Regions from separate parts of the Scandinavium manionii genome, predicted to be linked through region 2. Evidence: predicted binding sites of a transcription regulator. Region 2 holds the regulator's gene; each other region holds the start of a gene.

Region 1 (7,552 bases), on a different contig from region 2:
CTTTTTGACCGCTTACCTGCGTCTGACAACCACTCACCCATTTTCCCCCTTCTGCGCGCGCGAAGCTCTGGCACCATAGCTCCCAGCATCAATACCTCCAGAAGTCGTTGTAACACTTCACTCATTCTTATAAACGCCAGGTTTTTAACTATGGATATGAAAAAACTTCTCAAGCATGTGCCATGGGCCATTATTGGAATCATCGGGGCGTTCTGCCTGTCGGTGGTTGCCCTGCGTCGCGGCGAGCACGTCAGCGCCCTGTGGATCGTGGTCGCCTCGGTCTCGGTGTATCTGGTGGCCTATCGCTACTACAGCCTGTACATCGCCCAGAAGGTGATGAAACTCGATGAGACCCGCGCCACACCGGCGGTTATCAATAACGATGGTCTGAACTACGTCCCGACCAACCGCTACGTGCTGTTCGGGCACCACTTTGCGGCGATCGCCGGCGCAGGCCCACTGGTCGGCCCGGTGCTGGCAGCGCAAATGGGCTATCTGCCCGGCACGCTGTGGCTGCTGGCCGGTGTCGTGCTGGCCGGGGCGGTGCAGGACTTTATGGTGCTGTTTATCTCCTCGCGCCGTAACGGTTCCTCGCTCGGTGAAATGGTAAAAGAAGAAATGGGCCGCGTGCCGGGCTCGATTGCCCTGTTCGGCTGCTTCCTTATCATGATTATTATCCTCGCGGTACTGGCGCTTATCGTGGTGAAAGCCCTCGCCGAAAGCCCGTGGGGCGTATTCACCGTCTGCTCGACCGTGCCAATTGCGCTGTTTATGGGCGTCTACATGCGCTTTATTCGCCCCGGCCGCGTGGGCGAAATCTCGGTTATCGGCATCGTGCTTCTGGTGGCATCCATCTGGTTCGGCGGCGTCATCGCTCACGACCCGTACTGGGGCCCGGCGCTGACCTTTAAAGACACCACCATCACCTTCGCGCTGATTGGCTACGCCTTTGTCTCTGCGCTGCTGCCGGTGTGGCTGATTCTGGCTCCGCGCGACTACCTCGCCACCTTCCTGAAAATCGGGGTGATTGTGGGCCTGGCGCTCGGCATCGTTATCCTCAACCCGGAGCTGAAAATGCCGGCAGTGACCCAGTACATCGACGGTACTGGTCCACTGTGGAAAGGCGCGATGTTCCCGTTCCTGTTCATTACCATCGCCTGCGGTGCGGTGTCTGGTTTCCATGCGCTGATTGCGTCCGGCACCACGCCGAAGCTGCTGGCGAATGAAAAAGATGCGCGCCTGATTGGCTATGGCGCGATGCTGATGGAGTCTTTCGTGGCGATCATGGCGCTGGTTGCGGCGTCTATCATCGAGCCGGGCCTGTACTTCGCGATGAATACCCCGCCTGCGGGCCTCGGTATCACCATGCCGAACCTGCACGAAATGGGCGGCGAAAATGCGGCGATGATCATGGCGCAGCTGAAAGATGCCAGCGTTCACGCCGCGGCGACCGTTAGCTCCTGGGGCTTCGTTATCTCGCCTGAGCAAATCATGCAGACCGCGAAAGACATCGGCGAGCCGTCGGTACTGAACCGTGCCGGTGGCGCGCCTACGCTTGCCGTCGGTATCGCCCACGTGTTCCACAAAGTACTGCCGTGGGCGGACATGGGCTTCTGGTACCACTTCGGTATTCTGTTCGAAGCGCTGTTCATTCTGACCGCGCTGGATGCAGGCACCCGTGCCGGTCGCTTTATGTTGCAGGATTTGCTCGGTAACTTCGTGCCATTCCTGAAGAAAACCGACTCTCTGGTGGCGGGTATCGCCGGGACGGCGGGCTGCGTCGGCCTGTGGGGCTATCTGCTGTATCAGGGCGTGGTTGACCCACTGGGCGGCGTGAAGAGCCTATGGCCGCTGTTCGGGATCTCTAACCAGATGCTGGCGGCCGTGGCGCTGGTGCTCGGCACCGTGGTGCTAGTGAAAATGAAGCGCACCAAATACATCTGGGTCACCGTGGTGCCTGCGCTATGGCTGCTGTTGTGTACCACCTGGGCGCTCGGCCTGAAACTGTTCAGCAATAATCCGCAGCTGGAAGGCTTCTTCTTCATGGCGAACCAGTACAAAGCGAAAATTGCCGCAGGCAGCAGCGACCTGACTGCCCAACAGATTGCTAACATGAACCACATCGTCATCAACAACTACACCAACGCAGGGCTGAGCATTCTGTTCCTGGTGGTGGTTTACAGCATCATTTTCTACGGCATCAAAACCTGTATGAAGGCGCGCGCTATCGACGCGCGAACCGACAAGGAAACGCCGTATGTTCCGGTGCCAGAAGGTGGCGTGAAGACCTCTTCACATCATTAATCGTATTCAGCCCCGCTCCGGCGGGGCTTTGTCTTATCAGGATGAATTATGTTTGGTAACTTAGGGCAGGCCAAAAAATATCTCGGTCAGGCGGCAAAGATGCTGATTGGTATCCCGGATTACGACAACTACGTCGAACACATGCAGAGCAATCATCCGGATAAACCGTACATGACTTACGAAGAATTCTTCCGCGAGCGCCAGCAAGCGCGCTACGGCGGCAGTGGAGAAGGCGGCATGCGCTGCTGCTAAAGGAGAAATAATGACCCCGATTCCCGTCACCCTACTTACCGGTTTTCTCGGCGCAGGTAAAACGACTCTGCTGTGTCACATTCTCAACGCGGATCACGGGTTCAAAATTGCCGTGATCGAAAACGAGTTCGGCGAAGTCTCGATGGACGATCAGTTGATTGGCTCACGCGCCACGCAGATAACCACCCTGACCAACGGCTGTATTTGTTGCAGTCGATCCAACGAACTGGAAGACGCGCTGCTGGATCTGCTCGACGGTCGCGATCGCGGCGATATCGAATTCGACCGGTTGATCATCGAATGTACCGGCATGGCCGATCCAGGACCTATCGTGCAGACCTTTTTCTCGCATGAGATCCTCTGCGAGCGCTACATGCTCGACGGGGTGATAGCCCTGGTCGACGCCGTTCACGCCGACGAGCAGATGAATCAGTTCACGCTGGCGCAGTCGCAGGTAGGCTACGCGGATCGCATTCTGCTGACTAAAACCGACGTGGCGCAAGAGACAGAAAAACTCTGTGAGCGCCTGACGCGCATCAACGCCCGCGCACCGATTTACACCGTGACGCACGGTGATATTGACCTCGAATTATTGTTCAATACCAACGGCTTTATGCTCGAAGAAAACGTCATCCAGCCTAAGCCGCGTTTTCACTTTATGGCGGATAAGCAAAACGACATCTCATCGATTGTGGTCGAGCTCGATTACCCGGTCGATATCAGCGACGTTTCCCGCGTAATGGAAAACCTGCTGCTCGATTTTGCCGATAAGCTATTGCGTTATAAAGGGATGCTGTGGATTGACGGTGAACCAAATCGCCTGCTGTTCCAGGGTGTGCAACGCCTGTACAGCGCCGACTGGGACCGCCCGTGGGGAGACGAAACACCGCACAGCGTGCTGGTGTTTATCGGCGTTCAATTACCGGAAACAGAAATTCGTGCGGCGTTTGCAGGGTTGAAGCGCTAACGGCACGATACCCTCTCCCCTATGGGGAGAGGAAAACCGCAAAAACTACAACAACGGTTCAGGCAACGTAATCACCCACAGCTCGCTATCAGACGCCGGTTTTTCCAGTGGCTGGATGTCGATGGTTGTCGCCACCGCCTGGTCATCCACCGTCAATTTCCCCTGATCATTCACCCGATAATCCTTCAGTTTCTTCCCTTCCACCGGGCTTTTCAGCGTCGTTTTCACGCCAAAATCATTGTCGTTCGCCACCGCCAGAGTTTTGCCGTCGATCAGCGCCAGACCTTCGGCTTTTTCCTGCTTCCAGCCGAGTTTTCGCAGATCAACCGCCAGAGTTTTGCTCGCTAAAGCGATCCCGCGTTTCGCCAGTTGATCCGCGCTATCAAACTCCGGATATTCACCCGGCTTATCAAATGCCGCCAGATCGCTGGCCTGGCTCAGATCGACCTTGTAGATGTTATTGCGCATCACGTCATCTTTATCGCCGCCCTGCTCGATCAGCAGGATGTGGTCATTATCCAGCGCCACGATATCGCCGATTTTGGCATCGCTGTTTTTGCTGTAGACGTTATCAATCGGATAACCGTACATTGCGGTTTTACCTGTCGCCGGGTCAAAACTCACCAGACGGGTAAACAGGGCTTTCTTCTTGCTCTTACCGTCAATATCCAGTGTGCTCTGCACAGCGGCAATAATGCGCCCATCCGGCGTCCGGGTGATGCCCTCAAAGCCACGGTTTGACTGACGCCACTTGATGATATTCGGCAGACCACCAGCAATCGACTTTTCACCGTCCAGCGCCTGCGGGCCGTGCTTCGCGATGATTTTGCCATTGCCATCGACGTTAATCATGAACGGGCCATATTCATCACACAGCCAGAAACCGCCTTTGCCGTCCGGGGTGATGCCTTCGGTATCCAGCCCGCGGTTATCGCCCGTCAGCGTTTTCAGGGTATCACTCAGCGCCACTTCGTTGGTCGATCCAATCACCCCACTTTGCAGCGGAAGACCGTTGATATTGCCTTTCTCATCATGCAGCGGACGCAGATGGGTCGCTTCGGCTTTGCCGTTTTCAACACGAATGGACATCAGTAACGGCGTAAAGTCCGGGGTGACAAAAATTTTAGCTTCGTTCTGACCAACATTCGGCGAATCAGCGTTCGGGCCGCGATCGGTCACCGTCGCAAACGTCAGCGCATCGCCTTGCTTACCGGTAAACAGTAAACCAGAGCCAATCCCCACCGGTAAACCATTCGCAAACGCGCTGGAAAACGCACCGCTGTAATTGACGTGTGAGCCTTCAGGAAAACTCACCACAAAGCGCTCCGCGGTGGGCTCTGCTGCAAAAGCCGAGAGAGAAAGGGTACTGCCAAACACCAGAGAAATAAGTTTAATTTTCATGTTGTTGTCACCTTTTTATGAATGTGAAACACCATAAGAATGTGGCATGACAGAAAGATGACGGAAGGATGACAGAATGAGGATCCTCATTCTCAATTTCGCGAATGAGCATGCCAGTGAACTCCATCACACTTCCGCTATGTGCTTTTCCGCTATCAGTCCCTCGCTGTCAGGCAACCGCATCGTAACTCATTGAAATACCGTTGAGCTGCTCTATGCCCACGCCAATTCATTCGAAAAAAACTATCAATAACCTCTGTTATCCAATTGGATTCCCAATCACTCATTTCTCAGAATGGATGTATATCCCAAAGCATTCAGGAGTTTTTATGTCTCATTCCGTGATTAACGACACCCCCTACGACGCCGTTGAAATCATTAACGCCGTTAAGCCAGGTTTTAAGCCACGCATCGCGTTTATCCTCGGCTCCGGCCTTGGGTCGCTGGCCGATAAGCTCGATAACAAGACCGTCATCTCTTACGAAAAACTGCCCGGCTTCCCGGTAAGCACCGTGATTGGTCATGCGGGCGAAGTCGTGATGGGCTCGCTGCACGGCGTGGACATCATCTGCATGAAGGGTCGCGGGCATTTCTACGAAGGCGTCGGGATGGGCATCATGACTCACGCGGTGCGCACCTTTAAGCTGCTCGGCTGTGAATTTATGTTCTGCACCAACGCCGCTGGTTCACTCAACCCGAGCATCCCTGCCGGAAGCCTGGTGGCGCTGAACGACCACATCAACACCATGCCGTCCACGCCGCTGGTTGGCCCGAACGATGACCGCTTTGGCCCACGTTTCTTCAGCCTCGCCAACGCGTATGACAAAGACCTGCGCGCGAAACTGCAGCACACCGCCGGTGATTTGGGCCTGACGCTACACGAAGGCGTTTTCGTTTCCTATCCAGGGCCGAACTTCGAGACCGCAGCAGAAATTCGCATGATGCAAAACATGGGCGGCGATGTGGTCGGCATGTCGGTCGTGCCGGAAGTTATCGTGGCGCGCCACTGCGGCCTGAAGGTGCTGGCGGTATCGGCGATAACCAATATGGCGGAAGGCCTGAGCGATGTAGAACTGTCTCACGAACAAACCCTGAAATGCGCGGCGATGGTCACCGATGATTTCATTCGCCTGATTAGCCAGTTCGTGAAGAGCTGCCGCTAAATTCCCGTCCAGCGGCGGCCGTACAGCCCGCCAGGAGAAGTGCAGATGTCAGAAAATTACTCTCGCGGTAATCTGAACGCGATTTCCTATCTGAGCTATTACTTTGTCGGCGCGCTGGTGTCGACGCTCGGCATCGTTCTCGGCCCGCTGTGCGCCGCGTTCAACAAAGATCCGAGTTTTATCGGCCAGGTCTTTACGTTGATGAATATCGGCATGTTCGTGCCGATTATGCTCGGCGGTATCCTGATGAAAAAATGGGGTCTGCAAAAGCCGCTGGTGATCGCCGCCGCGCTGACCATCCTCATCAGCGCCCTGCTGTTCGTCACTCCAACGCTGACCATGTTTAGCGTGGCGGTCGCTATTATCGGCGCCTGCGGCGGTATTTTCATGACCATCGGCAGTTACCTGGTGGTGCGTATCAATCCGGACGAGAAAAGCCGTTCGTCGAGCCTGATTTTCACAGACTTCTTCTTCAGCCTGGCCGGCGCCACGCTCTCGTTCCTGTTGGCGTGGCTGTTCAAAATGGGTGCGAGCTGGATTGCGATGTACGGCATTATGGGCGGCCTCGGCGTGCTGATGCTGCTGCTGACGCTACGTAGCCGTTATCCGACCACCGAAGCACCGGCAGCGGCGCATCAGGAAACGTCGTCGGAACCGTGGGGTCGTTCGGTGTGGCTACTGTGCGGCGCGCTGTTCCTGTTCCTGCTCGCCGAACCGATTTTCACCCTTTGGACGCCTGGCTATCTGCAATGGCGCTTCCAGTTATTACCAGAACAAGCGGCACTGTTCACCACCGTATACTGGGTCGCGAAAGCCACCGGCCTGTTCCTCAATCAGTTCACCGTGAAATGGATGAAGCTGCGTACTTTCCTGCTGATGTGTACCGCCGTCGGGCTGGGCTCGATTGCGCTAATCAGTAATAGTGCCAATACGACACTTATCCTGATTGCCTGCGGCGCGTTTGGTTTCTTTAACTCCGGCCTGTTCTCCGGCCTGATGAGTTACGGTTCGTTGCAGGTCAGTCGCAGTTCGCCGACCCTGATTTCGGCGCTGCTCACCTGCGGCACCGTGGGCACGCTGCTGTTCGCCACTGTTTCTTCGCTGGTCAACAGCCATTACGGCCTGTACGGCGCGGTCAATGCATCCACCTGCGCGTATGCGCTGTTGATGGTGACGCTGCTCGCCGCCATTGCCTGCAGCAAGGCAGAACGCCTGCATCAGGGCGAGGCGGTCGCGGTTTGACAGCCTTCAGGGAGGGTTGCATGATACCGCCACCCTCCTTTTTCTCGGTGCCCGGCATGCTCGATCCACAGGCCAACAGCCGCATCCGTTTTCGGATGCTGCGCTATTTCCAGACCCTCGCCGACGAGCTGCATTTTGGCCGGGCCGCCGCGAAGTTAAACATCTCTCAGCCGCCGCTCAGTATGCAAATCAAAGAGCTGGAAGCGATTCTTGACGTGGAATT
Region 2 (7,552 bases):
CAGTTGGGCCAGCAACGTTGGCACTTGATCGCGATCCTGCGTTTCCGGTAAATCGTCCGGACGCTGCTGCTGGTGCTGAACCCGATCGTTCTGAGCCTGCGACGCCAGCGCCTGCTGTTGCTGCAACTGGTTTTCGAGCTGCTGTTTCAGCTGCTCCAGTTTTTGGCGCGTATCGTCATCCAGCAGCGCGGCCAGGAAAGCGTCCTGGTTGGCAAACTGGCTGCCTTCCAGCGCGGCTTCAAACTCTTTTTGCGCCAGAGTCAGGCGTTCGCGCGCCTGACTCTCCTGTTGTTGCAGCGTGTGCCACTGGCTTTGCAGCGACACGCAGTCGTGATGCAGCTGCTGCCAGCCGTCCAGCGCCATCGAGGCAACATCTTCCTGCGGCGCAGCCGTAGGCAGGGTGTCGAGCAAGGGCTGAAGCTGTCCCAGTTTTTGCTCGATGGACTGCTGCTGTTCGCTCTGTGTCTGCCATTGCTGACTTTCGGTCTCGCGGGCTGCCAGCCAGACGTTTTCTTCGCCGTGCGCGGGAAGCGTCAGGCTAAAGCCGTTCAGCGCTTCACCCAGCGTCAGCTGGCGATCGGCGATTTCCTGCTCCAGGGCGCTGCGCTGATTTTTCAGGTCGCGCATCTGACGCGCTATGTTCAATCGCTGGCTGTGCTGATAAAGCTGTTGTTCGTAGTTTTCCTGCTCGCTCAGCCAGCCACCGATATCATCGTCAGGGGTCAGAGAGATCTGCAAACCATCGACGGTCGATTGCCATTGAGAGGTGAGTGCTTGCTCCTGCTCAGCGATGGACTGCAGCTCGCGTTGCTCAGCCTGAATTTGTTTCACCAGCGCATCGAGTTCGCCTTTCAGGCTGGCCCCGGATTCGCCAATCTGTTTGACCTCTTTTTCAAGCGCATCGCGACGGGCTTCGTTGACACCTGGCTTTAATGCCTGATATTCCGCCACTGCCGGATGTTCCGCCGAACCGCACAGCGGGCACGGTGCGCCGGGCTGCAAACGGGCGCGTTCATCGGTGAGTTTGGCAATGATTTTTTCCTGCTCGCACAGGGTCTTGACGTCATTGAACTGCTGCAGTTTTTCTTTGTACTGCTGGCGACGGCGGGCAAGCTCGGCTTCGCCTTTTTCCTGTTCCTGCTGGCGCTGAACCAGCAGCGGTTGCAGTTGTTGACGGCGCTTTTGCAGTGGCTGAAAACGGCTTTGTAGCGCGTTCAGCTGCTGGCGAAGCGGGCGCGCGGCACCGTGTTGTTCCAGCGCCGTTGCCACCGCAGTTTCATCGAGGGTGAGGGACGTGGTCGGCAGAGCGTTAAGCTGGCGCGTGAATTCAGTTTCTCGCTGGCTCAGGGTTTGCAACTGGGCCGCATCGCGCGTTTGCTGGGTAAACGCCGCACGCCAGCCGGTCAGTTCGCGCTGCCAGTGGCGATAGCGTTCATTCGCCGCCAGCCATTCATTCAGGGTTTTCTGGCTCACCAGCCATTGTTGTTGCTGGCGTTCGGCGCTGAGGCGCAAGCGCCCGCGCAGCGCCAGTTGGTTCTGTAAGCGAGTATTTACTTCTTCGGTTTGCTGGTGCGTTTGCGTCAGTGTCGTCTGGCTGTCCTGCAGACGACCCCACATCGGGCGCAGTCTGTCGGCGGGTAACGACTGGGCGAGCGTAGAAAGCTGCGGCTGAGCGGTAGTCAGCGCCTGCTGCGCGGCACTCAGCGAGGCTTGCGTGCGCTGCTCTGCGGCGTGCAGCTCTGTTTCGCGTGTCAGCCACTGCTGCCAAATCTGGACCCGAAGCTGTTCATTCTGCTGCTGTTTTTCGTCGTCAGTAAGTGCCTGCAAACGTTGCTGCAACGCCTGCTGCTGCTCGTCATTCAGCAAAATCATGCCCGAAGCCTGAGCCTGGCGCTTCTCCAGTTCGGTTTTGGCTTCTTTATGCTTTTCAAACACCATCGCGGAAATCTGGCCGTAAATCTCAGTGCCGGTCAGCTCCTCCAGCAGTTCGGCGCGCTCTTTCGGTTCGGCGTTGAGGAACGCGGCGAACTGGCCTTGAGAAAGCATCATTGAGCGGGTGAAGCGGCCATAATCCAGCCCGGTCAGCGAGGCAGTCAGATCCAGCTTGTCTTTGACTTTTTCGGCCAGTATTTTACCGTCGTCGCAGCGGGCCAGCTCCACGCGTGGGGCTTGCAGGTTGCCATCGGGCTGATTGCGCGCGCGGTTCTGGCTCCAGAAGGCGCGGTAGGCCACGCCTTTCACCTCGAATTCCACTTCCGCCAGACATTCGGCGGTATCGCGGGTCATCAAATCGTTTTGTGATTGTGACAAGGTGCTGAGACGCGGCGTTTTGTGGTACAACGCCAGACAGATGGCGTCGAGGAGGGTGGTTTTACCCGCACCGGTCGGGCCGGTAATGGCAAACAGACCGTTGCTGGCGAAAGGCTCGGCGGTGAAATCAATTTTCCACTCGCCCTTCAGCGAGTTGAGGTTTTTCAGCCGCAGACTCAAAATTTTCATGGCTGTTCCTCCCCGGAAAGCGCGTGCACCGTTTCGTTAAACAGCTGATGCAGGCGCTGTTGCTGCGGTTCTTCCAGTGCTTCCAGCGCCAGGCGGCGCGCAAAAACCTCTTCGACTTTCAGTTCGCTTAGCGTTTCGCGATGTTCGCTGGCCATAATGCGCTCGCGCTGTTCGCGACTGCGGCGCACCAGTAGCACTTCAACCGGTAGCTCGTCGGTCAGGGCCTGAATTTTTCGCTGGATGTCGTGCAGATATTCGTCGCTGGTGATTTCGATATCGAGCCACACCGGCGAGGGGGCATCGCCATCGCGCCACTGCGTCAGTTGCTCGCTGATGCTGGCGAAATCGCCTTTCAGCACCGCCAACTGCTGCGTCACGGGCACCTCCAGCGGCGTCACTTCCGCCAGTTTTCCATCGTTAAAACTCACCAGATTGACGGTTTTCGCTTTGCCTGTTTCATCGAAACTCAGGGAAATCGGCGAGCCGCAGTAGCGAATGTGCTCGCTGCCGCCAATTTTTTGCGCCCGATGGATGTGGCCGAGGGCAATGTAGTCCACCGGCGGGAAGTTCTGCGCCGGGAAGGCGTCGAGCGTGCCGATATAAATGTCACGTACCGCGTCACTTTTACTGGCGCCGACGGTAGTCAGATGGCCACTGGCGATGATTGGCAGCGGGCGATCGCCACGTAGTTCGCAAGCCTGCTGATATTGCTGCTGATAGTAATCAGTGATGGCCTGTAATAAATGTTGCTGCTTTTCCCCGGCGGAGGAACCGGCCTGGCTGACGATGACATCGCGTGGACGCAGAAACGGCACCGGGCAGAAAATCGCCCCAGGGGTTCCATCGCGATGGTTGAGCACGCAAGGGGCCATCCCGCTTCCGGCGACCACGGTGGTGTTCAGGAACGCGAGAATATCGCGGGATTCGTTGAGCGTGGCGACGGAATCATGGTTCCCCGCCAGCACCACCAGATGACAGCCGGTTTGCTGCAATTTCACCACGAAACGGTTGTAGAGTTCGCGCGCGTAGCTCGGCGGTGAACCGGTGTCGAAGATATCACCGGCCACGATAATGGCATCCACCTCGTTCGCCTGTGCGGTTTCCAGCAGCCAGTCGAGAAAAGCATCGTGCTCAGCGGCACGGCTTTTACTGTAGAAATTCTGGCCGAGGTGCCAGTCGGAGGTGTGTAGGATGCGCATAGTGGGCCCGTGGCTGAAAAGCGAGGCCGTCATTATATACCCTAAATAATTCGAGTTGCATCGAAGCGGCAAGCTTGCTTCCCCCCTGGAGCATAGATAACTATGTGACTGGGGGGGCAAGCGCAGCCAATGAAGAGGCAGCTGGAAATATGACGGGTAAAAACATTTAGGGATAACAGGGCGATGACCGCAGTCATTCAGTGTAATAATGTGAAAAGGCTCTATCATAAATCTGTCATAAATCTGACGCATACTTACGCCGAATAAGACGCCGCTTACAGGCACATGACTAATAACACAGGATTTATAATGGCGAGACGTATTCTGGTCGTTGAAGATGAAGCCCCAATTCGCGAAATGGTGTGCTTCGTCCTGGAGCAAAATGGCTTTCAGCCTGTAGAAGCAGACGATTATGACAGTGCTGTAAACCAACTGAACGAACCGTGGCCTGATTTAGTCTTGCTCGACTGGATGCTGCCAGGTGGCTCGGGCATTCAGTTTATCAAACACCTCAAGCGTGAAGCGTTAACGCGCGATATTCCTGTGGTGATGCTGACCGCGCGTGGCGAAGAAGAAGATCGCGTGCGGGGCCTGGAAACCGGCGCCGACGATTACATCACCAAGCCTTTCTCCCCGAAAGAGCTGGTGGCCCGTATCAAAGCTGTCATGCGCCGTATCTCGCCGATGGCGGTAGAAGAGGTTATCGAAATGCAGGGCCTGAGCCTTGACCCTTCTTCCCACCGCGTCATGACCGGTGAAAACCCGCTGGACATGGGGCCGACCGAGTTTAAACTGCTGCACTTCTTTATGACTCATCCGGAGCGCGTATACAGCCGCGAACAGCTGCTGAATAACGTCTGGGGAACGAATGTGTATGTAGAAGACCGGACGGTGGATGTTCACATTCGTCGTCTGCGTAAAGCGCTGGAACACAGTGGTCACGACAGAATGGTACAAACCGTTCGCGGCACGGGTTATCGTTTCTCCGCCCGTTTCTGACAATTGACTGGAGTGTGACCCGTGCTTGAACGGCTGTCATGGAAAAGGCTGGTTTTTGAGCTGATCCTCTGTTGTATTCCGGCCCTCATTCTGGGGGCGCTATTCGGGTATTTGCCATGGTTCTTACTGGCGGCGGTGACCGGGCTACTTATCTGGCATTTCTGGAATTTACTGCAACTTTCATGGTGGCTATGGGTTGACCGCAGCATGACGCCACCGCCGGGCAAAGGCAGCTGGGAGCCGCTGCTGTATGGGCTGCACCAGATGCAGATGCGTAATAAAAAGCGCCGTCGTGAGCTGGGGAGCCTGATCAAACGCTTTCGTAGTGGCGCTGAATCGCTGCCTGATGCGGTGGTGCTGACCACCGAAGAAGGGGCCATGTTCTGGTGTAACGGCCTGGCCCAGCAGCTGCTGAATCTACGCTGGCCGGACGATAACGGTCAGAACATCCTTAACCTGCTGCGCTACCCTGAATTTTCCCGCTATCTCAAATCTCGCGATTTCACCCGGCCGCTCAACCTGGTGCTCAACACCGGGCGACATCTGGAAATTCGCGTCATGCCCTACAGTGAAAAACAGCTGCTGCTGGTGGCACGTGACGTTACTCAGATGCACCAGCTGGAAGGCGCCCGCCGCAATTTCTTCGCCAACGTCAGCCATGAATTACGCACGCCGTTGACGGTGCTGCAGGGCTATCTGGAGATGATGCAGGAGCAAGCGCTGGAAGGCGCGCCGCGTGAAAAAGCGCTGCACACCATGCGTGAGCAAACCCAGCGTATGGAAGGCCTGGTGCGCCAACTGCTTACGCTGTCACGCATCGAGGCGGCTCCGCTGGCGGCATTGAATGAAACTATCGACGTGCCAATGATGCTCAGGGTGATTGAGCGCGAGGCGCAGACTCTCAGCCATAAGAAGCACATTCTGCATTTCGACATTGAGGATTCACTGCAGGTGCTTGGCAGCGAGGAGCAGTTGCGCAGTGCGATGTCGAATCTGGTGTATAACGCGGTGAATCATACGCCGGAAGGCACTGAAATCACCGTGCGCTGGCAGCGCGAGCCGCACGGCGTATTGTTCAGCGTGGAAGATAACGGTCCTGGCATCGCGCCGGAGCATATTCCGCGCCTGACGGAACGCTTCTACCGCGTCGATAAAGCCCGCTCGCGGCAAACCGGCGGCAGTGGTCTGGGGCTGGCAATCGTGAAACATGCGGTAAATCATCACGAAAGTCGCCTTGATATCGAAAGCACGCCGGGTAAAAACACCCGCTTCAGTTTCTTACTGCCGGAACGTTTGATTGCCAAAAAAAGCGTCTGATGATTCGGGTGTCAGGAAAGATTGACAAAGACCGGCGCAAGCCGGTTTTTTTGCTTTCCAGTTAACCAAGCGGTGGATAATTATCAAACGCCTGTTGCTTTTTTGTTCGCATGATTAGCCAGAGGTTTTTCTAATATCTGGTCAATCATGCTAACTCGAAACTCGATATTGCTATAATCCTCTGGTTTTGCGATCCCTTGTTGCTTTAAAACGTTATAAGCGTTTAAATTGCCCCCAATGCAGTCGCGGTCTGACTGCTTTCGCGCGCTAAACCCAATAACAATTCTTCGTGCGTGATTATCGGGAGTATTTCCCACTGCTTTGTTCGCTCTTGCCGTTGTTCTGTTCCACTGGAATAAATCGACGCTTTTACTTTCAACACCACATCCACAGGCAGTAAAGAGTTTATGACCCATCAGTTAAAATCTCGCGATATCATCGCCCTGGGCTTTATGACCTTTGCGTTGTTCGTTGGCGCAGGCAACATTATTTTCCCTCCTATGGTGGGTTTGCAGGCTGGCGAACACGTCTGGACGGCGGCCTTTGGTTTCCTGATTACGGGCGTTGGCCTGCCGGTTCTGACTATCGTTGCATTGGCGAAGGTCGGCGGTGGCGTTGACAGTCTCAGCACGCCAATCGGTAAAGTGGCCGGTATTCTGCTGGCAGTGGTGTGTTATCTCGCCGTCGGGCCGCTGTTCGCCACGCCGCGTACCGCAACCGTTTCTTTCGAAGTAGGCATCGCGCCGCTGACGGGTGACGGCGCACTGCCGCTGCTTATCTACAGCATTATCTATTTCGCGCTGGTCATTCTGGTTTCACTGTATCCGGGCAAACTGCTCGATACGGTGGGTAACTTCCTGGCACCGCTGAAAATTATCGCCCTGGTGGTGCTGTCCGTGGCTGCCCTGATGTGGCCGGCAGGCTCCATTAGCCATGCGCTGGATGCCTACCAGACCGCGCCGTTCTCCAACGGTTTCGTCAACGGCTACCTGACCATGGATACCCTTGGCGCAATGGTATTCGGCATCGTTATCGTTAACGCCGCACGTTCTCGCGGTGTGACCGAAGCGCGTTTGCTGACTCGTTACACCGTCTGGGCGGGCCTGATGGCGGGCGTCGGCCTGACGCTGCTGTACCTGGCGCTGTTCCGTCTGGGTTCAGACAGCGCGACGCTGGTCGATCAGAACGCCAACGGCGCCGCTATCCTGCACGCATACGTTCAGCACACCTTTGGTGGGGCAGGCAGCTTCCTGCTGGCAGCGTTGATTTTCATCGCCTGCATGGTAACGGCGGTTGGCCTGACCACAGCGTGTGCCGAGTTCTTCTCTCAGTACCTGCCGCTGTCTTATCGTTCACTGGTCTTTATCCTCGGTCTGTTCTCGATGGTGGTGTCCAATCTGGGCCTCAGCCACTTGATTCAGATTTCGGTTCCGGTGCTGACAGCGATTTATCCGCCATGTATCGCACTGGTGGTATTAAGTTTTACCCGCGGTTGGTGGCATAATTCGTCCCGCGTGATTGCCCCGGCGATGTTTATC
Region 3 (7,552 bases), 510 kb from region 2:
CCTAAGCGTCACGTTTGATGACGCGCTGAGCGCCATGCGTTCGCTGAAAGGCATTGGCGCGACCCATCTGCACGAAGGCAGGGTGGCGCAAACCCTGACCCGTAGACATTTGCAGCAGCTTCAGCTGGTATGGCCCAAACAAAACGGGCGCTGCGCCCTGACGTACCATATTTTTACAGGAGTGATTGAACGTGACTGAACGCTATTTTGTCACCGGAACTGATACCGAAGTCGGGAAAACCGTGGCCAGCTGTGCGCTTTTACAGGCCGCAAACCGGGCGGGGTTTCGTACCGCAGGGTTTAAACCGGTGGCTTCCGGCAGCGAAATGACCGCTGATGGACTGCGCAATACCGATGCGCTGGCCTTACAGCGTAACAGTGGCCTGACGTTGAACTATGACGAGGTCAATCCGTACACCTTCGCGGAGCCGACATCGCCGCATATCGTTAGCGAGGATGAAGGGCGGCCGATAGAGGCTCATACGCTATCTGCCGGATTACAGGCGCTGTCGCACAAGGCGGATTGGGTGCTGGTGGAAGGCGCGGGCGGCTGGTATACGCCGTTGGCGACCGACTGGACGTTTGCCGACTGGGTACAGGCCGAGCGGCTGCCGGTGATTCTGGTGGTCGGCGTTAAGCTCGGGTGCATTAACCATGCGTTGCTGACAGCTCAGGCGATAGCGCAGGCGGGATTGCCGCTTGTAGGCTGGATTGCCAATGACGTTATTCCCCCCGGCAAACGCCATGCGGAATATCTGGCGACCTTAACGCGTCTACTCCCCGCGCCGCTCCTTGGCGAGATCCCGTACCTGGAGCACGGGCCAGAAGCCGCCGAGCCGGGACAATATCTTAACCTTACGGCGCTTCTTCCGGTGTCATAAACTGCTCCAGCAGTCGGGTGTCGAGCTGATTGACTGCACCCTGCGCGACGTTACGCCCGCGATGCAGCAGGCAAAATTTGTCTGCCACCCGGCGAATAAACGGCAGGTGCTGTTCGGCGAGCAGCACTGTCAGGCCCAGATCGCGATTCAGGCGAAGCAGGCATTCCCCCAGCGTGTGCATAAATCCCTGACCCATGCCGCGCGTCGGTTCATCGAGGATCAGCAATTTCGGTTTGGTGACCAGCGCGCTGGCCAACGCCAGCTGGTATTGATCGTCGTCCGACATGAGCGCGCCTTTGACGTGACGCAGCGGATACAAATCTGGCATCAGGTCGAAGATATCGCTGCCAATAGCGCCGGTGCCCTCATGGCCTGCCTTCATCGCAATTTGCAAATTTTCCTCTACCGTCATTTGCGAGAAAATACGCTTATCCTGCGACACATAACCAATGCCCATGGCAGCCCTTAGCGGCGGCGAGAGCATCAGCAGGTCGCGCGGCGGCCCGCTGACATCCTGCCAGACCATGGTGCCGCTTTCGATAGCCTGAAACCCCGCGATGCAGTTCACCAGCGTGGTTTTTCCCATGCCGGGCAGCCCCAGCACGCAGGTGCACTCTCCGGGCGCGAGGTCGAGGCTGAGATTCCACAGAATATGCTGACTTCCGTAATAGTGATTCACTGCACGTAAACTCAACATCGGCTTCTCCTTCGGTGTGGCCGTCAGCGGCGATAAGATTCTGCAAATCCCTTGCCAGAAGAGAAATGCCGCTCGGGAATGATGCGTATTTCGGATTTAACCCCTAAATCAGCCCGTTGAGATGGCGTCAGAACGTAGCCGCTGCACTTTGTCAGTGCTCTGGTGGGTCAACATGTCGGCTGGTGGTGCAGCGCTGATGCTGATTTTGTGAGCAATATCTCATCAGAAAATAAGGGCACTTTTAGATGATTAAAGACAAAAAAGAGCGATAAAAAATTTTTACCGGAGCCTTTTGAGGTGCCGGTGCGTTTTGCGCGAGTGGCAGGGGAGTTGGGCTGCAGGTAGTTATCCACCATTCCTGTGGATAACCATGTGCATTAGAGTTAGAAAACTCACGGTAGGCGAGAGAAGACGCGGCCTGCGTCCAAATTGATGCGAAACGCGGCTTTTCGATATTCTCTTTTTTTATCAATCACTTCGATAAAAGCAATGTCTGTAAGAAAAGTGTCACTGGCTGCCATAAAAGATTCATTACGCATCTTGACAAATGTTAAATGTGGGAATGTTCTGGGGATAACCTGCTGCATCTGGTGTTTTATCTCGTCGCAGGGGAAATTTCCCCCGCAGTTGCACGCCCGTGGAACCGGTAACACAAATACGATAATGCGTTACTGTTTTTTTATCCAGTATTTATTATTGGCAAATTTTGGTGCGGCGAGTAGAATTAATCGTCTGCCCGTTTCCCCTTCATCAGGTTGTCGTTAATGAGTAAACCGTTAAAACTGCATTCCTCTTTCAAACCCTCTGGCGATCAGCCCGAGGCCATTCGTCGTCTGGAAGAAGGGCTTGAAGATGGTCTGGCGCACCAAACGCTGCTCGGAGTAACCGGATCAGGGAAAACGTTTACCATCGCTAACGTCATTGCTGACCTTCAGCGCCCGACGATGGTGTTGGCACCGAATAAAACGCTGGCGGCTCAGCTGTACGGCGAGATGAAAGAGTTCTTCCCGGAAAACGCAGTCGAGTTTTTCGTCTCCTACTATGACTACTACCAGCCGGAAGCCTACGTCCCAAGCTCAGATACCTTTATCGAAAAAGACGCCTCTGTGAACGAACACATTGAACAGATGCGTCTTTCTGCGACCAAGGCACTGCTTGAACGCCGCGACGTGATAGTGGTGGCGTCGGTGTCCGCTATCTACGGTCTGGGTGACCCGGACCTGTATCTGAAGATGATGCTGCACCTGACGGTGGGGATGATAATCGACCAGCGTTCGATTCTGCGTCGTCTCGCCGAGCTGCAATACGCCCGCAACGATCAGGCTTTCCAGCGCGGCACATTCCGCGTACGCGGCGAAGTTATCGACATCTTCCCGGCGGAATCTGACGACATTGCGCTGCGCGTGGAGCTGTTCGACGAAGAGGTTGAGCGGCTGTCGCTGTTTGACCCGCTGACCGGCCATCTGGAATCAACCATTCAGCGCTTTACCGTCTACCCGAAAACGCACTACGTCACGCCGCGCGAGCGAATTGTGCAGGCGATGGAAGAGATCAAAGTTGAGCTGGTCGATCGTCGCAAAGTGCTGCTGGAAAACAACAAGCTGCTGGAAGAACAACGTCTTTCCCAGCGTACCCAGTTTGATTTGGAAATGATGAACGAGCTGGGCTACTGCTCGGGCATTGAAAACTACTCGCGCTATCTCTCCGGGCGTGGTCCGGGCGAGCCGCCGCCGACGCTGTTTGACTACCTGCCGGCCGACGGTCTGCTGGTTATCGATGAATCCCACGTGACCGTACCGCAGATTGGCGGCATGTATCGCGGTGATCGGGCGCGTAAAGAAACGCTGGTGGAATACGGCTTCCGTTTGCCGTCGGCGCTGGACAACCGCCCGCTGAAATTTGAAGAATTTGAAAACCTGGTGCCACAGACCATTTATGTGTCGGCCACACCCGGCAACTACGAGCTTGAAAAATCGGGCGATGAAATCGTTGATCAGGTGGTGCGTCCTACGGGCCTGCTGGATCCTGTCATCGAAGTGCGCCCGGTTGGCACCCAGGTCGATGACCTGCTGTCGGAAATTCGTCTGCGCGTGGCCATTAACGAGCGCGTTCTGGTCACCACGCTGACCAAACGTATGGCGGAGGACTTAACGGAATATCTGGAAGAGCATGGCGAGCGTGTCCGCTACCTGCACTCGGATATCGACACCGTTGAACGCATGGAAATTATCCGCGATTTGCGCCTCGGTGAGTTTGACGTGCTGGTGGGGATCAACCTGTTAAGGGAAGGCCTCGATATGCCAGAAGTGTCGCTGGTGGCGATTCTGGATGCCGATAAAGAGGGCTTCCTGCGTTCCGAGCGCTCGCTTATTCAGACCATCGGTCGTGCGGCGCGTAATATCAACGGGAAGGCGATTCTTTACGCCGACAGAATTACCAACTCGATGGCGAAAGCGATGGGTGAAACCGAGCGTCGTCGTGAGAAGCAACAGGCTTATAACGAAGAAAACGGCATTGTGCCGCAGGGCCTGAACAAGAAAGTGGTCGATATTCTGTCATTGGGCGAAAGCCTGGCGAAAACGCGTGGTAAAGGTCGCGGTAAGTCGAAGTCAGCAGAAGTCACGCAGGCTGCGGAACTGTCACCGAAAGCGCTACAGCAGAAAATCAACGAGCTGGAGGCGCAGATGATGAAACACGCGCAGAACCTCGAGTTCGAAGAAGCGGCAGAAGTGCGCGACCGCCTGCATCAGCTGCGCGATCTATTTATCGCTGCATCCTAAAATATCGCTAAAACAAGGCCCAGATCACGCTCGCGTGTCTGGGCCTTAATGTTGCGTTAATCTTCGTAGTCCAGACTGTCCTTTCTTTAATGAGGACAGCGCCATGCAAAAAGATAATTTCGTCACCACCCTGACCGTACTCGTTTCCTTTCTGATAGTGATTGGCTTCTTCCACCAGTGGGTTCTGACGTACTGATTAGCGCGTACGCCGTGGGAATTTAACCCATGCTTTCACACCCGGTCCTGGCTTTCTGTTATGCAGGAAGAACTGCGCATCGTGCAGCTGTGCGATGCGGGTGACAATACTTAATCCCAGCCCAATTCCGCCGTAACGGCTGTCCATACGCACGAACGCTTTACTGAGTTCGCCGCTTTTCGCTTCATCAATTCCCGGCCCTTCGTCTTCAACGGCCAGCATACCTGTCTCAATGGACACGGTAATGGTGGAGTTTTCCGGGCTATAGCGATGCGCGTTTTCCACCAGATTACGTAACAGCACCCGCAGCAGCGTGGCATCACCCGACACCGTCACATCGTTGTCTGCCGATGGCAGGCTCAATGTTTGCCCACGCAGGCTGAGCATCGTTTCCAGCTCGCCCTGAATCGGTAGGATCACTTCTTCTACCAGCGGCACTCGCTGATAGCTACCTGCCGAAAACGACTGGCCAACGCGTGCCAACTGTAACAGTTGCGAAATGCTCTGCGTCATCTGATCCAGTCGCTGCAGCAGCGGGTCAACCATCATCGTGTGCGATTTCGCCATCAATTCCAGATGCAGACGCAGCCCGGCGAGCGGGGTGCGCAGCTCGTGCGCGACGTCAGCGGTAAACAGACGTTCACGCTCCAGAGTTTGATTCAGACGTTCGACCAGCTGATTGATGGCGGACGTGACCGCGTCCACTTCACTGACGGATTTTGGCAGCTCAATCGGCTGCAGGTTATCCGGCGTGCGGCTATTCAACTCCTGCTGTAAATCCCAGAGCGGGCGGGTGATGCGTTTGACCGCATGCAGGCAAATCCACAGCGCCAGACCAACAATCAGCATACTCGGCACCAGCAGGCTGGCGACGGCTTCCCGCACTTCGTGTTCGATATGTTTGTGGTTGTTATGGCCGTTAATGGCACTTTGTACCAGTAGCTGAATTTGCTCCTGGCTTTCATGCCACAGCCAGAACACGCTGATAACCTGACACACCACCAGAATACTGGCGATGGTCAGCAGCAGCTGGTGGCGCATGGTCCACTGCACGTCGCGAATGAACGGCAGTTTCATTTACGCACCCTCACTGGTTTTCACCAGCATGTAACCGAACCCTCGAACTGTGCGAATGCGCGTCTTGCCGATTTTGTCGCGCAGGTTGTGAATATGCACTTCAAGCGTGTTGGTCGACGGCTCGTTATCCCAGCTGTAGATGTCGTTATAGAGAATTTCGCGATGAACCGGGCTACCCGCTTTGGTCATCAGACGAGAGAGCAGAGCATACTCTTTTGGCGTCAGGTCAAGCTGGGTTTCGCCGAGGGCGACCAGACGACGCGTGACGTTGAGACGTAGGTCGCCGATGCTGATTTCATTATCGCCCTGATTATGATGACGACGCAGCAGGGCGCGCACCCGGGCATTGAGTTCTTCCAGCGCAAAAGGTTTCACCAGATAATCGTCGGCCCCGGTATCGAGGCCCGCGATGCGATCGTCGACGGTATCGCGCGCAGTGAGGATAAGTACCGGCAGGCTGATTTTTTCCCGGCGAATACGCGCCAGAAACTGTAAGCCGTCTTCATCAGGCAGGCCCAAATCAAGCACGATCACGCTGTAATGCCCGTTAGCGAGACACAGTGCGGCTTCGTGCGCCGTCATCACGCCATCACAGACGTAGCCTTCGCTTTGCATCGCAAGGATTAACCCCTGCAGCAATAATGAATCGTCTTCAACAACAAGCACTTTCATTTAATTCGCTCCTCTGCACGGCGCCAGTATATCGTCGCTCGCTTTATATTCCTTGGTACTCACTCCCGCCAAGCCTAGCATGGTAGAGAAAAGATTATCCTGCGAATAGTGGCTCGCTTTTGCATGGTCTTTCAGGCACTGATAATTCACTTTATAGCGCTGCTGATAATCATCGGACAGCCAGATAACCATTGGGACATGCTTTTGCGTATCCGGGGCGATAGACCACGGCAGCCCGTGCAGATAAACCCCGTTCTCACCCAGTGATTCGCCGTGATCCGACAGATAGACCAGGCTTGTGGTTAAGGTGTTCTGCTTCGACTGTAATAACTTGATAGCTTTATCGACAATATAATCGACGTTAACAATGGTGTTGTCGTAGGTATTCACCAGCTGTTCCTTCGAACAGTTTTGAATTTCATTGCTGTCGCAGGTCGGAGAAAAGGTGCGCAGGTTTTTCGGGTAGCGATTGTAATACGTCGGGCCGTGGCTGCCGATGGTGTGTAATACAATGACGCCGTCGCCTTTCAGGTTATTAATATAATCTTCCAGCCCGTGGAACAGCACATCGTCATAGCATTCGCCGTCGATGCACTGGCCGGGTAAATTCAGACGCGTCATATCCTGATGCGGAACGCGATCGCACGCCCCTTTGCATCCACCGTCATTTTCATTCCACAGCACGTTTATGCCGGCACGCTGCACGATATCCAGCAGGCCTTCCTGATGCTCCGCCAGCTCTTCATTGTAATGTGCACGCGGCATATTCGAGAACATGCACGGTACGGAAATCGCCGTGGCGGTGCCGCAGGAGGTGGTGTTCGGGAAATAGACCACGTTATCCTGCTTCATACGCGGATTGGTTTCACGCCCGTAGCCGCCCAAAGAGAAGTTATCCGCACGTGATGTTTCACCCAGCACCAGAATGGTCAGGTTATGGCGCGGGCCATTTTTCATCACCGGCTTTTGCATGGCGTCTTCGCCGATGCGAACCAGTGGCAGATGCGCGAGACGATCATGCGAGTACCAGGAGTTGACCGCCACGATGCTGTTCGAAGGGTTGAGGGATTTAACCAGCTCTTTATTGTTGCGGAACAGCGACGCGTAATCTTTGTAGAACAGCAGGGCGATAAGCACGATCAGCAGGCCGCAAATGGCTATGCTGGCCGCGCGCAATGCCAAACTGCGCCAGGCGCTCAGCGGTTTCTTCACGCGGATCCACCAGACGATAATCACCGCCAGCAGGCCG

What was found. The regulator PhoB, encoded in region 2, activates phosphate uptake and scavenging genes when phosphate is short. The targets are predictions, from matches to a motif close to CTGTCATAAAACTGNCNNAT.
Region 1: MUU51_RS13190 (esterase-like activity of phytase family protein) is a predicted target of PhoB. The motif match lies at 4,980-4,999, and genes of this name have one in related genera.
Region 3: uvrB (excinuclease ABC subunit UvrB) is a predicted target of PhoB. The motif match lies at 2,072-2,091, and genes of this name have one in related genera.

Annotation. Positions count from the first base shown of each region.
Region 1 is NZ_JALIGC010000038.1:275,413-282,964, forward strand. Features, by position in the region: gene MUU51_RS13175 (carbon starvation CstA family protein) at 151-2,304, shown strand; gene MUU51_RS13180 (YbdD/YjiX family protein) at 2,353-2,556, shown strand; gene yjiA (GTPase) at 2,567-3,523, shown strand; gene MUU51_RS13190 (esterase-like activity of phytase family protein) at 3,569-4,924, opposite strand; gene xapA (xanthosine phosphorylase) at 5,254-6,087, shown strand; gene tsgA (MFS transporter TsgA) at 6,133-7,329, shown strand; gene MUU51_RS13205 (LysR family transcriptional regulator) at 7,350-7,552, shown strand, end outside.
Region 2 is NZ_JALIGC010000040.1:783,542-791,093, reverse strand. Features, by position in the region: gene sbcC (exonuclease subunit SbcC) at 1-2,499, opposite strand, end outside; gene sbcD (exonuclease subunit SbcD) at 2,496-3,698, opposite strand; gene phoB (phosphate response regulator transcription factor PhoB) at 4,008-4,697, shown strand; gene phoR (phosphate regulon sensor histidine kinase PhoR) at 4,719-6,014, shown strand; gene MUU51_RS21455 (hypothetical protein) at 6,098-6,430, opposite strand; gene brnQ (branched-chain amino acid transporter carrier protein BrnQ) at 6,422-7,552, shown strand, end outside.
Region 3 is NZ_JALIGC010000040.1:269,391-276,942, reverse strand. Features, by position in the region: gene bioC (malonyl-ACP O-methyltransferase BioC) at 1-199, shown strand, start outside; gene bioD (dethiobiotin synthase) at 192-881, shown strand; gene MUU51_RS19060 (ABC transporter ATP-binding protein) at 856-1,578, opposite strand; gene uvrB (excinuclease ABC subunit UvrB) at 2,343-4,358, shown strand; gene pmrB (two-component system sensor histidine kinase PmrB) at 4,555-5,631, opposite strand; gene pmrA (two-component system response regulator PmrA) at 5,632-6,303, opposite strand; gene eptA (phosphoethanolamine transferase EptA) at 6,304-7,552, opposite strand, start outside.